DNA from 2 places in the Pseudomonas sp. MM227 genome. Region 2 is predicted to be linked to the other one. Evidence: riboswitches for the same ligand, from Rfam matches in the RefSeq annotation. Region 2 holds a riboswitch; the other holds the start of a gene.
What was found. Region 2 has a riboswitch for cobalamin ahead of cobW (cobalamin biosynthesis protein CobW). Riboswitches for the same ligand answer to the same signal wherever they lie in the genome.

Region 1 (5,934 bases), 630 kb from region 2:
CGCGAAGAGGCGGGCATGAACCTGCCGCGCTCGACTCGCGAGATGATCAACGTCAAGGCCCCACTGGTTGCCCGCAACAAGCTCAAGCCCGGTGACCTGCTGTTCTTCAGCACCAACGGCCGTGGTCGTGTCAGCCATGCCGGCATCTACCTGGGCGATGACCAGTTCATCCACTCCAGCAGCCGCCGCAGCGGTGGCGTTCGCGTAGACAGCCTGGGCGACAGCTACTGGAGCAAGACTTTCATCGAGGCCAAGCGGGCCCTGGCCATGGCGCCCACCACGATGATCTCCAGCAAATAACGGATGCAGCGCAACAAAGCGGCGGTGAGGTGAAAATCTCAGCGCCGTTTGTGTTTTCGGGTAATGAATCTAGTCTATTACGGCAGTCGGCTCAGGATGGTTCGGTACATGTCTACCCAGGCACGCGTTTTCGCTTCAATCGCATTGGCTGCCGTGCTTGCCGGCTGCGCCAGTGCGCCTCCGGCCAAGGTAGTCAGGCCCAAGGTCATCAACCCGATCGTCATGAACCCCAACAACGACATGGTCGGCGCCGCCGACGACGTCTTGTTCCGGGCCTTGGGATTGGTGGGCACGCCGTACCGCTGGGGAGGCAATACGCCCGACTCCGGGTTCGACTGCAGCGGCCTGATCAGCTTCGTTTATCGCGACGCCGCCGGCATTGCCCTGCCGCGCTCGACGCGGGAAATGATCGTGATGCGCTCGCCGGATGTCGACCAGTCGCACCTGCAGTCCGGGGATCTGGTGTTCTTTGCCACCAGCGGTGGCTCGCAAGTCAGTCACGCCGGTATCTACGTAGGGGAGGGGCGTTTCGTGCATGCCCCGTCGAGCGGCGGCACGGTCAAGCTCGATTATCTGAACAAGCCCTATTGGCAAAAAGCCTATCTCAACGCCAAGCGGGTGCTGCAACCTGGCCAGTTGGCGCGCAATCCGTGACCCGAACGGGGCGAGTGATCTCGCCCCGGCCTGGCTCGATCACTTGGCGGCAGTGACTCGCCAGATCTTGTTGCCCACATCGTCGGCAACCAGCACACCGCCCTTGTGGTCGGGCAGTACCGCAACCGGGCGACCCATGGCTTTCTCGTCGCCATTGAGGAAGCCACTGAGCAGGTCGATGGGCTGGCCGCTCGGCTTGCCATCCACGAACGGTACGAACACCACTTTATAGCCGCTGTGCGGCTTGCGATTCCACGATCCATGCTGGCCGATCAGTGCGCCCGTGGTGAAGGGGGCAGGCAATCCGCTGCCGTCGGCGAAACTCAAGCCCAGCGATGCCGTATGCGGCCCGACTGCATAGTCCGGCGCGATGGCCTTGGCCACCAGTTCGGGATTCTGCGGCTCGACGCGTACGTCTACATGCTGCCCGTAATAGCTATAGGGCCAGCCGTAGAAACCGCCATCCTTGACCGAGGTGATGTAATCCGGCACCAGGTCGCTGCCGATCTCGTCGCGCTCGTTGACCGCCGTCCACAACTTGCCGGTCTTGGGTTGCCAGGCCATGCCGTTGGGGTTGCGCAGGCCGGAGGCGAAAATCCGGTGCTGGCCCGTGGCAGCATCCACTTCCCAGATTGCTGCGCGGCCTTGTTCCTGATCCATGCCGTTCTCGCCCACGTTGCTGTTGGAGCCAACGGTGACGTACAGCTTCTTGCCATCTGGGCTGGCGATGACGTTCTTGGTCCAGTGGTGGTTGAGCGTGCCGCCCGGCAGGTCCACGACTTTCTCGCCCGCGCCGCTGATCGAGGTGGCGCCATCGGTGTATTTGAAGCGCAGCAGCTTGTCGGTGTCCGCCACATAGAAATCGTTGCCGACCAGGGTCATGCCGAACGGCGAATTGAGGTTGGCAATGAAGACGGTACGGGTCTCGGCCACGCCATCACCGTCCTTGTCGCGCAGCAGCGAAATCCGGTTGGCGCTGGGCACGCCGGCGCCCGCCCGGCTCATCACCTTCTCCATGACGAAGCCGCGAATACCCTTGCTGTCGTCAGGCTTGGCCGGCGAGTTGGTTTCCGCCACCAGCACGTCACCGTTGGGCAGCACGTAAAGCCAGCGCGGGTGGTCCAGGTCTGCGGCGAATGCGGCCACCTGGGTGCCGGGCGCCGCCGTTGGCTTGCCACCTTCGGGCCAGCCCACCGCCGGCGCGATGTTGACGGTAGGGATCAGGGTCTTGTTAGGCTCGGGCAGCTTGGGCGAGGGGCCCGTCCCGTCGCTGACCTGCAATGACGATGTTTCGCCACAGGCGGCAAGGCCGGCAGCCAGCAGGATCAATGTAGCGAGGCGGGTCTTGTGCATGGTCGGGCTCTCTGAGGTTTTGTTCACAGAAGGTAGAGGCACTGGCGGTTGGCAAGGTTCAACCGCGTTGCCGATCAGCGGCAGCAGGGGATCAGGTGCTGCGGATCAATTGACGCTCCTGGCTCAACCCTCTAACCTGCGCGGCTGTTCCAGGTGCTCGGCGATCGGACGATCCAGACGAGTGAAACAGGGAAGCCGGTGCGCAGCGTTCGACGCGCCATCCCGGCGCTGCCCCCGCAACGGTAGACGAGTCAAGGCTGCACACGATGCCACTGAAGTGATTCGGGAAGGCGTGCGGCCTGGGTGTGTACAGCCCCGCTCGTGAGCCCGGAGACCGGCCTGGTCCACCTTTACGGCACGCTGCAGGGCCGGCGCTCATTCTCGGGCGTCGTTGCGCCGGGCCGTGCCCTGACCCATGTACTGTCGCGCGGGGAGAGCGGCATTGACGTTCACTGTTCGGCCAGCCGGCCGCGGTGTCGCGTCGATGCTGCCTGCGTGCAGGTGTAGCGGAGAGCCACCATGAACGAAACGACCGAACGCGACGCACGTCACCTGGCGCGCATGCTGCGCAAGAAAGCCGTGATGGACGAACGCATCGCCAATTCTCCCAACGAATGTGGCTTGCTGCTGGTGCTCAGCGGCAACGGCAAGGGCAAGAGCAGTTCCGCGTTCGGCATGCTCGCGCGAGCCATGGGCCACGGCCTGCAGTGCGGCGTGGTGCAGTTCATCAAGGGGCGCAACAGCACCGGCGAGGAACTGTTCTTCCGGCGCTTTCCCGAGCAGGTGCGCTACCACGTGATGGGTGAAGGGTTCACCTGGGAAACTCAGGATCGGCAGCGAGACATCGCGGCGGCCGAGGCTGCCTGGGACGTCTCCAGGCAGCTGATGAGCGATCCGGCCATTGGCCTGGTGGTGCTCGACGAACTCAACATTGCCCTCAAGCATGGTTATCTCGACCTGGACACCGTGCTGCATGATCTGCAGGCACGTCCGCCCATGCAGCATGTGATCGTCACCGGTCGCGGGGCCAAGCCCGAGCTGATCGAACTGGCCGACACAGTCACCGAAATGGGTGTGGTCAAGCATGCGTTCCAGGCCGGCATCCGTGCCCAGAAGGGCATCGAGCTATGACCGAGCCGCGCCAGTGTCCGGCGGTGCTGATCGCCGCCCCGGCCTCCGGGCAGGGCAAGACCACGGTGACTGCCGCCCTGGCGCGCCTGCATCGCAATCAGGGGCGGCGGGTGCGGGTGTTCAAGTGCGGCCCGGACTTTCTCGATCCGATGATCCTCGCTCGCGCCAGCGGCGCGCCTGTCTATCAGTTGGACATGTGGATGGTCGGCGAGCAGGACAGCCGGCGGCTGTTATGGGAAGCGGCGCAGGAAGCCGACATCATCCTCATCGAAGGCGTCATGGGCCTGTTCGACGGCACGCCGTCCAGCGCTGACCTGGCGCGTCATTTCGGCGTTCCGGTGCTGGCCGTGATCGATGGCACCGCCATGGCGCAGACGTTCGGCGCTCTTGCCCTGGGCCTGGCCTGTTACCAACCCGATCTGCCGTTCGCCGGCGTCCTGGCCAACCGGGTCGGCACGGTGCGTCACGCGCAACTGCTCGAGGGCAGCCTGACCCAGGGTCTGCGCTGGTACGGCGCGTTGTCCCGGGAAACCGGGATCGAACTGCCGAGCCGCCATCTGGGGCTGGTCCAGGCCAGCGAGCTCAACGACCTGGATACCCGCCTGGATGCCGCTGCCGCCGCCCTGGCCCAGACCTGCCAGGTGGCCTTGCCGCCTGCGGTCACCTTCGCCGCCCCGGTCGAACGCTCGGTGGCGCGCCTGCTCGATGGTGTGCGCCTTGGTGTGGCCCGCGATGCCGCGTTCGCCTTCGTCTACGACGCCAGTCTGGATGTGTTGCGCGACATGGGCGCCGAGCTGGTGTTCTTCTCGCCGTTGCACGACCTGCGGCTGCCGCCATGCGACAGCCTGTACCTGCCCGGTGGCTACCCCGAGCTGCACCATTTGGCGCTCGCCGCCAACGTTTCGATGCTCGACGATATCCGCGCTCACCATGCCGCGGGCAAGCCGCTGCTGGCCGAATGTGGCGGCATGCTCTACTTGCTCGACGCGCTGACCGACGTCGAAGGGGCCCGCGCGCAACTGCTGGGTCTGCTGCCCGGCGAAGCAGTCATGCAGAAGCGTCTGGCGGCCCTGGCCTTGCAGGCGGTCGAGCTGCCGGAGGGGGTATTGCGCGGGCACACTTATCACCACTCGCTGACCAGTACCGAGCTGCAGCCGATTGCTCGTGGCGTCAGCCCCAATGGCGGTCGCGGCGCCGAGGCGGTTTACCGCCAGGGACGGATGACCGCCTCTTACGTGCATTTCTATTTCCCGTCCAATCCGGCGGCGGTGGCCGCACTGTTCGCGCCCGATGATCGCGCGCCTGCAGCCGGGCATCGGGCGGCGTCATGAGCGAGCCCTACAGCGACAGCGAGCGCGCCGCCATCTACCGAGTGATCGCCGAACGCCGCGACATGCGTCACTTCGCCGGCGGCAGCGTCCCCCCGGAGCTGCTTGCGCGGTTGCTGGCGGCCGCCCACCAGGGGCCCAGCGTCGGCCTGATGCAGCCCTGGCGATTCATTCGCATCAGCGACGCGGGTGTGCGCGGACGCATCCAGGCGTTGGTCGAGCAAGAACGACTGCGCACCGCACACGCCATGGGCGAGCGTTCGGACCAGTTCATGCAGCTCAAGGTCGAAGGGATCGCGGACTGCGCCGAAGTGCTGGTTGCGGCGCTGATGGACGATCGCGAGCGCCATGTGTTCGGCCGCCGGACCTTGCCGGAAATGGACCTGGCCTCGGTGTCCTGCGCCATCCAGAACCTGTGGCTGGCGGCGCGCGCCGAGGGTTTGGGCATGGGTTGGGTGTCGCTGTTCGATCCCCGTGCACTGGCCGAGGTACTGGGCATGCCCGCTGGAGCCAAACCGGTGGCGGTACTGTGCCTGGGGCCGGTCGAAGGCTTCTACGATGCGCCGATGCTGGAACTTCAAGGCTGGGCTGCCCCCCAGCCGCTCGAACACATGCTGTACGAAAACCAATGGGGAAAATCGTTGTGAGCATTGCGTTGATGACGGCGGCCGGGGTGGCGCTCGATGCCCTGTTGGGCGAGCCGCGCAGGCACCATCCGCTGGTTGCCTTCGGCCGTCTGGCCAACCGGATCGAAGCACGTTTCAACAGCGCCGGGCGTGGCTGGCGCAGCCACGGTGTCACCGCCTGGTTCCTGGCCGTGGTGCCCCTGACCCTGTTGGCGACATTGCTGTCCTGGCTGCCGCTGGTCGGCTGGCTGGTGGAGATTGGCGCGCTGTACCTGGCGCTGGGCATGCGCAGCCTGGGGGAGCACGTGATGCCCGTGGCCCAGGCTCTGCGCAGCGACGACCTGGCCAGCGCTCGTCAGCGTGTCGGCTATCTGGTCAGCCGGCAGACCGATGAGCTGGACGCCGAGGCAGTGGCCCGGGCCGGCACCGAATCGGTGCTGGAAAACGGCAGTGATGCGGTGTTCGCGGCGATCTTCTGGTTCGTCGTGGCCGGCGCGCCCGGGGTTGTCCTGTATCGCTTGAGCAACACGCTGGACGCCATG
Region 2 (5,934 bases):
ACTGGCCTGGGCGCCGCGGCCGTCGCCCCGAGGAATGCGCAGCAGTGCCAGCAGGGTATCGGCACGCAGGCGACCCTGGGGCGACTCGCCGAACACGTGCAGCCCATCGCGTATCTGCGACTCCTTCAAGTCGCACAGGTAGGTGTCCAGGCGCGGCAGCCACACCGCCGCTTCGGCACCCTCGGCCATCTGCAGCTCGTGATCGATGCGCGTTTCGCGCACCAGCGCCAGAATGTCCTTTTCCAGGGCCTGGGCGCGGCGCGGGTCGAGCATCTGCGCGTCGTAGTACTCGTCGGCCAACAGTTCCAGATCGCGCAGCGGCCCGTAGGTCTCGGCGCGGGTCAGCGGCGGCATCAGGTGGTCGATGATCACCGCCTGGGTGCGCCGCTTGGCCTGGGCGCCCTCACCCGGATCGTTGACGATGAACGGGTAGATATTCGGCATCGGCCCCAGTACCGCATCGGGCCAGCACTGCTCGGACAGCCCGACGCCCTTGCCCGGCAGCCATTCCAGGTTGCCGTGCTTGCCCACGTGGATCAGCGCATCGGCGCCGTAGGTGTGGCGCAGCCAGAAATAGAACGCCAGGTAACCATGGGGCGGCACCAGATCAGGGTCGTGGTAGACCGCGGTGACGTCCACCTGGTAACCGCGCGCCGGCTGGATGCCGACGAAGGTCAGGCCCATGCGCAGACCGGCGATCATCATGCGGCCGTTACGGCACATGGGGTCGGCACCTGGCTCGCCCCAGCGCTCGCGCACGGCGGCTTGATTGGCCGCCGGCAGCAAGGCGAAGGCGGCGAGGTAGTCGTCCAGCGCCATGCTCTGGGCACAGGGGCGCAGGTCCAGTTGCTCCAGATCGTTGGTCACGCCGCCGAGCAGCAGGTGAATCAGCGCCGTACCGCTGTCGGGTAGATCGGCCACCGGATAGCCCTGCTGCTGCATCGCGCGCAGGATGTTCAGCGCCGCAGCCGGAGTGTCGAGGCCGACGCCGTTGCCGATTCGGCCATCGCGGGTCGGATAGTTCGCCAGCACCAGGGCGACACGCTTGTCGGCATTGGGCAGACGCGCCAAAGCGGCCCATTTGCGCGCCAGTTCGGCGACGAAATCCATGCGCTCGACATGCGCCGTGTAGCACACCACATCGCTCTGGCTGCGCTCGTTGTGCCAGGCCAGGTCCTTGAAGCTGATGGCCCGGCTGATGATGCGCCCGTCCAGCTCCGGCAAGGCAATGTGCATGGCCAGGTCGCGCGCGCCCAGACCCTGCTCGCTCGCCTGCCACAATGCCTGGTTGTCCTGCGCGCAGATGGCCTGGATCACCGGAATGTCACGGCGAAACGGCCGCAGGTGCGGTGCTTCCGGGCTGGACTGGGCAAAGCCGGTGGTGTTGAGAATGATCGCGGCACCCGCCTCGTCCATCCAGTCCTGCACCTGCGCCAGGCATGCAGCTTCCTTGAGGCTGGCCACGGCGATCGGCAGCGGATTGAGCCCGGCCGCCTGCAGCCTGGCACAGAAGGTGTCGACGAAACCGGTGTTGGCCGCCTGCAGGTGCGAGCGATAGAACAGCAACGGCACCACAGGCCATTGCGCTTGCCACTGCGTCTGCCAGTAGGCCAGGTCGGCGGTCGGTTGCGTCGGATGGTAGATGACGGTGCGCGGCAGCGTCTGAGGCGCTTCGCACGGTTCGGTACGTCCGAACCAGGTATTGCCGAGGTAGCCGAACAGGTTGCGTGCGTTTTCCATGCCGCCCTGGCGCAGGTACTGCCACAGGCGGTCGGCTTGCTCTGCAGGCACCGTACAAAGCTCGGCCAATTCGGGATCGGGACGATCGCAGCCTGGCACCAGGATGACCTGCACGCCCCGCTCGGCCAGCTGCATCAACTGCTCGACACCGTAGCGCCAATAGCCGATGCCGCCGTGCAGGGAAATCAGAATGACCTTGGCGTGGCGCAGCACCTGGTCGACGTAGAGGTCGACCGAAGAATGATTCTGCACCTGCATGGGGTTGGCCAGGCGCAGGCTCGGGTAGTCGGCCGGCAGACGCTCGCTGGCCTCGGCCAGCAAGGCCAGGTGCGAATCGCCGCTGCAGAGGATGACCAGTTCGGCGGGCGTCTGGCCGAGGTCGGCGATGCTGTCGTCCGGCACGAAGCCGCCGGGTTGGGTCCTCAGCAGGTGCATCGGTCAGGCTTCCAGCGCGGCGCGCAGTTGCGCTTGCAGCGACGCTGCATCCAGTTCCTGACCGATCAGCACCAGGCGCGTGCTGCGCGCTTCGTCTGCGCCCCAGGCACGATCGAAGTGCTTGTCGAAACGCGTGCCCACGCCCTGGATCAGCAGGCGCATCGGCTTGCCCGGAATGGCCGCGAAGCCCTTGACGCGCAGAATGCCGTGTTGGACCACGGCAGCGTTGAGCGCCTGCAGCAGCTTGGCTTCTTCGGCCTGCGGCAGCTCGATGGAGATTGAATCGAAGGCGTCGTGATCGTGGTCGTCGTGGTCGTCGCCTTCATGGTGGTCGTGGTGGGTCTTGCGGCCGTCGATGTGTTGCTCGGACTCTGCGCCCAGGCCCAGCAGTACCGCCAGCGGCAAACGGCCACTGCTGGCCTCGACCACCTTCACTGCCGCCGGCAGTTCCTCGGCGACCTCGGCGCGCACCGCAGCCAGGGCATCTGCGTCGATCAGGTCGGCCTTGTTCAGAATGACCAGGTCGGCGCTGGCCAACTGGTCGGCGAACAGCTCGTGCAGCGGCGATTCATGGTCCAGGTTGGGATCGAGCTTGCGCTGGGCATCGACCTGCTCGGGGAAGGCTGCGAAGGTACCCGCCGCCACGGCCGGGCTGTCGACCACGGTGATGACCGCATCGACCGTGCAGGCGCTGCGGATTTCCGGCCATTGGAAGGCCTGGACCAGCGGCTTGGGCAAGGCCAGGCCGCTGGTTTCGATGAGGATGTGATCGAGGTCGGCGCGCCGTGCCACCAGCTCGCGCATGACCGGGAAGAACTCTTCCTGCACGGTGCAGCACAGGCAGCCGTTGGCCAGCTCGTAGACCCGGCCATTGGCTTCTTCTTCGGTACAGCCGATGGTGCACTGCTTGAGGATCTCGCCGTCGATGCCCAGCTCGCCGAATTCGTTGACGATCACGGCGATGCGGCGGCCCTGCGCGTTGTCGAGCATATGGCGCAGCAAGGTGGTCTTGCCCGAGCCGAGAAAGCCGGTGACGATGGTGACGGGTAGTTTGGACAGCGTTTTCATCGGGTCGCCCTGATTGCGCGGCAGGGCACGAGACGAGCGCCGCAACGGCAGGCGCCAGCATTCGTCACCGGATCACCCCGCCCGGTTGAATAGGAAAGAACAGTCGAGGCAGGTCTCCTGGCTCGCGATGCCGGCCATTCTGGCCCAGGCTGCGGCGCCTTCCCGCGAGCGTTCGCAGTGGCCTTGGCGCAGCCTTCATCGCTTACAGTTGCGGGGGCAGCCGCGGCTTGGACCGCGTTCCCGTCTTAGCTCTGCTGGGCAGAGAACCTCGAACGCGCAAGGCTACCACAGGGCACGGGACGTGTCAGTGATACGGCTCAGACCCGATAGCGCACATGGGGGCGGCCGCCGGCCAGGCTAACCTCGGCGTGAACGCCATAGACCTCGGCGATCAGCCGCTCGGTCAAGACCAGCGCCGGCGCACCGCTGGCAACCAGACGGCCGCCCTTGAGCACGACCAGCACGTCGCAGAACATCGCCGCCAGGTTCAGATCATGAATCGCCATCACGCAGGTCAACGGCAGGTTCTGAATCAGTTGCAGCAATTCCAGCTGGTGCTGGATGTCGAGGTGGTTGGTGGGCTCGTCGAGCAGCAATTCGCTGGGCTGCTGGGCCAGGGCGCGAGCGATCTGCACCCGTTGCCGTTCGCCGCCGGACAAGGTGTGCCAGCGCCGCTGCGCATGGCCGCTCAGGTTGACCTGGGCCAGGGCCTGGGCAATCGCCAGGTCGTCTTCGCGCAGCCACGGTGCGAACGGCGAGCGGTGCGGCGTGCGCCCCAGGCGCACCACCTCCTGTACGCGAATGTCCACCTCGGTGCTGGCGTGTTGTTCCACCATCGCCACCTGCCGTGCGACCGCTCGCCGCGATACGTCCGCCATGGGCTGATCGTCGAGTGTGACCTGCCCCTGGCTGGGACGCCCGAGCCCGGCCAGCAGGCGCAGCAGCGACGACTTGCCCGAGCCATTGGGGCCGATCAGGCCGACCATGCTGCCGGGCGTGATGGCCAGGCTGACGTCGTCGAGAATCAGCAGCCCACCCGCTTTCCAGCTGACCTGGTGCAGTTGCAGGCTCATGCTCGACGCCTCGCGCGGTAGAGGATCAAGGCAAACGCCGGGGCGCCGACCAGGGCCGTGACCACCCCGATGGGCAACACCTGGCCGGGCACGATGATGCGCGCGACGATATCGGCCAGCACCATGAAATTGGCGCCGATCAGCACCGAGGCGAGCAACAGCCGGACGTGGCTGGGCCCCACCAGAAAGCGCGCAATGTGGGGCACCACCAAACCGACGAAACCCACTGCGCCGACGATGCTGACCATGGTCGCAGTGATCAGCGCGGTGGTCGCGAACAACACCAGCCGCACCGCGACCACAGGCACGCCAAGGGTGGCGGCAGCGTCTTCGCCGAACACGAAGGCATCCAGCGCCCGCGCGAAGTACAGGCACAGCACCAGGCCCGCCCCGACCACCACCGCGGCCAGGCCTACGTCGGGCCAACGCACCCCGCCCAGGCTGCCGAGCAGCCAGAACATCACACTGCGTGCCTGCTCGGCATTGGCCGAGGTCGAGACGATATAGGCCGTCAGCGCATTGAACAGTTGCGATCCGGCGACACCGGCGAGGATCACCTGCGCCGGGCCGCTGCGAGTGCCGGCAGCCAGCAGCAGCACCAGGCCGAACGCCAGGGCCGCACCGAGAAACGCGCCCATGGAAATGCCGATCACGCCGCCGCCCAGCCCGAGCAGCATCACCACCACCGCGCCGGTCGAGGCGCCTGCGGAGATGCCCAGCACGTAGGGTTCGGCCAGCACGTTGCGCAGCAGCGCCTGCAACACCGCGCCGCAGATCGCCAGGCCGGCGCCACAACAGGCGGCAACCAGCGCGCGACTCAGGCGGTATTCCCAAATGATGCCCTGGATGATCCTCGGCACCGGGTAGTCGGCCAGGCCCACGCCATTGAGCAGCGCCTTGCCGACCGTGGCCAGGGCAATGCCCATTTCCCCCACCGACACCGCCAGGGCGATCGACACGCTCAACGTCGCCAGGGCGAGCAGCGCCAACAGGAGGCGCCAGACCCAGCCATCTTCACGCGCCAGGCGCTGGATCAAGGTTTGGCCCGTGTACGCTCGAGGCCGGCAGCAATGTCTTCCACCGCGCGCACGACATCCATGGAAGGGTTCAACGACTGCGCATCGACCACGATGATGCGGCCATTGCGCACGGCATCCAGCTCACGGGTCACCGGGTCGCTGCGCAGGAACGCCAGCTTTTTCTCGACATCGTCGGCCGGGTACAGACGCCGCTGCATGCGCGCGACGACAATGACATCGGGATTGCTCGCAGCGATGCTTTCCCAGCTCACCCCAGGCCATTCCTCGTCACTGTCGACGATGTTGCGCAGGCCCAGCAGACGGTTGATATAGCCGGGTGCGCCGCTCTTGCCGGCCACCCAGGGGTCGCCTTCCAGGCGCGTGCTGGAAAACCAGTACACCACCGACAGGGGTGCGTGCCCGGCGCTGCCGGCGCGCTCGCTGGCTTTCTGGATGCGTGCGTGCAACTGGTCAGTCAGGCGCTCGCCGGCCGGCTCGACATCGAAGATGCTCGCCAGCTCGCGGATTTCCTTGTCCACCAGTGCCATGGAAAACACCTGGCTGCGGCTGCCGTCGGCATTGGAGGTGGCGGTGACTTC

Region 1: linked by a shared signal. The riboswitch ahead of cobO (cob(I)yrinic acid a,c-diamide adenosyltransferase) and the one ahead of cobW (cobalamin biosynthesis protein CobW) in region 2 are both predicted to bind cobalamin.

The regions. Positions count from the first base shown of each region.
Region 1 covers NZ_OX352319.1:1,645,521-1,651,454, forward strand. Annotated here, with positions in the region: gene ONG87_RS07500 (C40 family peptidase) at 1-300, shown strand, start outside; gene ONG87_RS07505 (C40 family peptidase) at 409-954, shown strand; gene ONG87_RS07510 (sorbosone dehydrogenase family protein) at 994-2,307, opposite strand; cobalamin riboswitch at 2,442-2,665, shown strand; gene cobO (cob(I)yrinic acid a,c-diamide adenosyltransferase) at 2,827-3,438, shown strand; gene ONG87_RS07520 (cobyrinate a,c-diamide synthase) at 3,435-4,769, shown strand; gene bluB (5,6-dimethylbenzimidazole synthase) at 4,766-5,413, shown strand; gene cbiB (adenosylcobinamide-phosphate synthase CbiB) at 5,410-5,934, shown strand, end outside.
Region 2 covers NZ_OX352319.1:2,280,365-2,286,298, reverse strand. Annotated here, with positions in the region: gene cobN (cobaltochelatase subunit CobN) at 1-2,175, opposite strand, end outside; gene cobW (cobalamin biosynthesis protein CobW) at 2,179-3,243, opposite strand; cobalamin riboswitch at 3,333-3,529, opposite strand; gene ONG87_RS10275 (ABC transporter ATP-binding protein) at 3,561-4,316, opposite strand; gene ONG87_RS10270 (iron ABC transporter permease) at 4,313-5,353, opposite strand; gene ONG87_RS10265 (ABC transporter substrate-binding protein) at 5,350-5,934, opposite strand, start outside.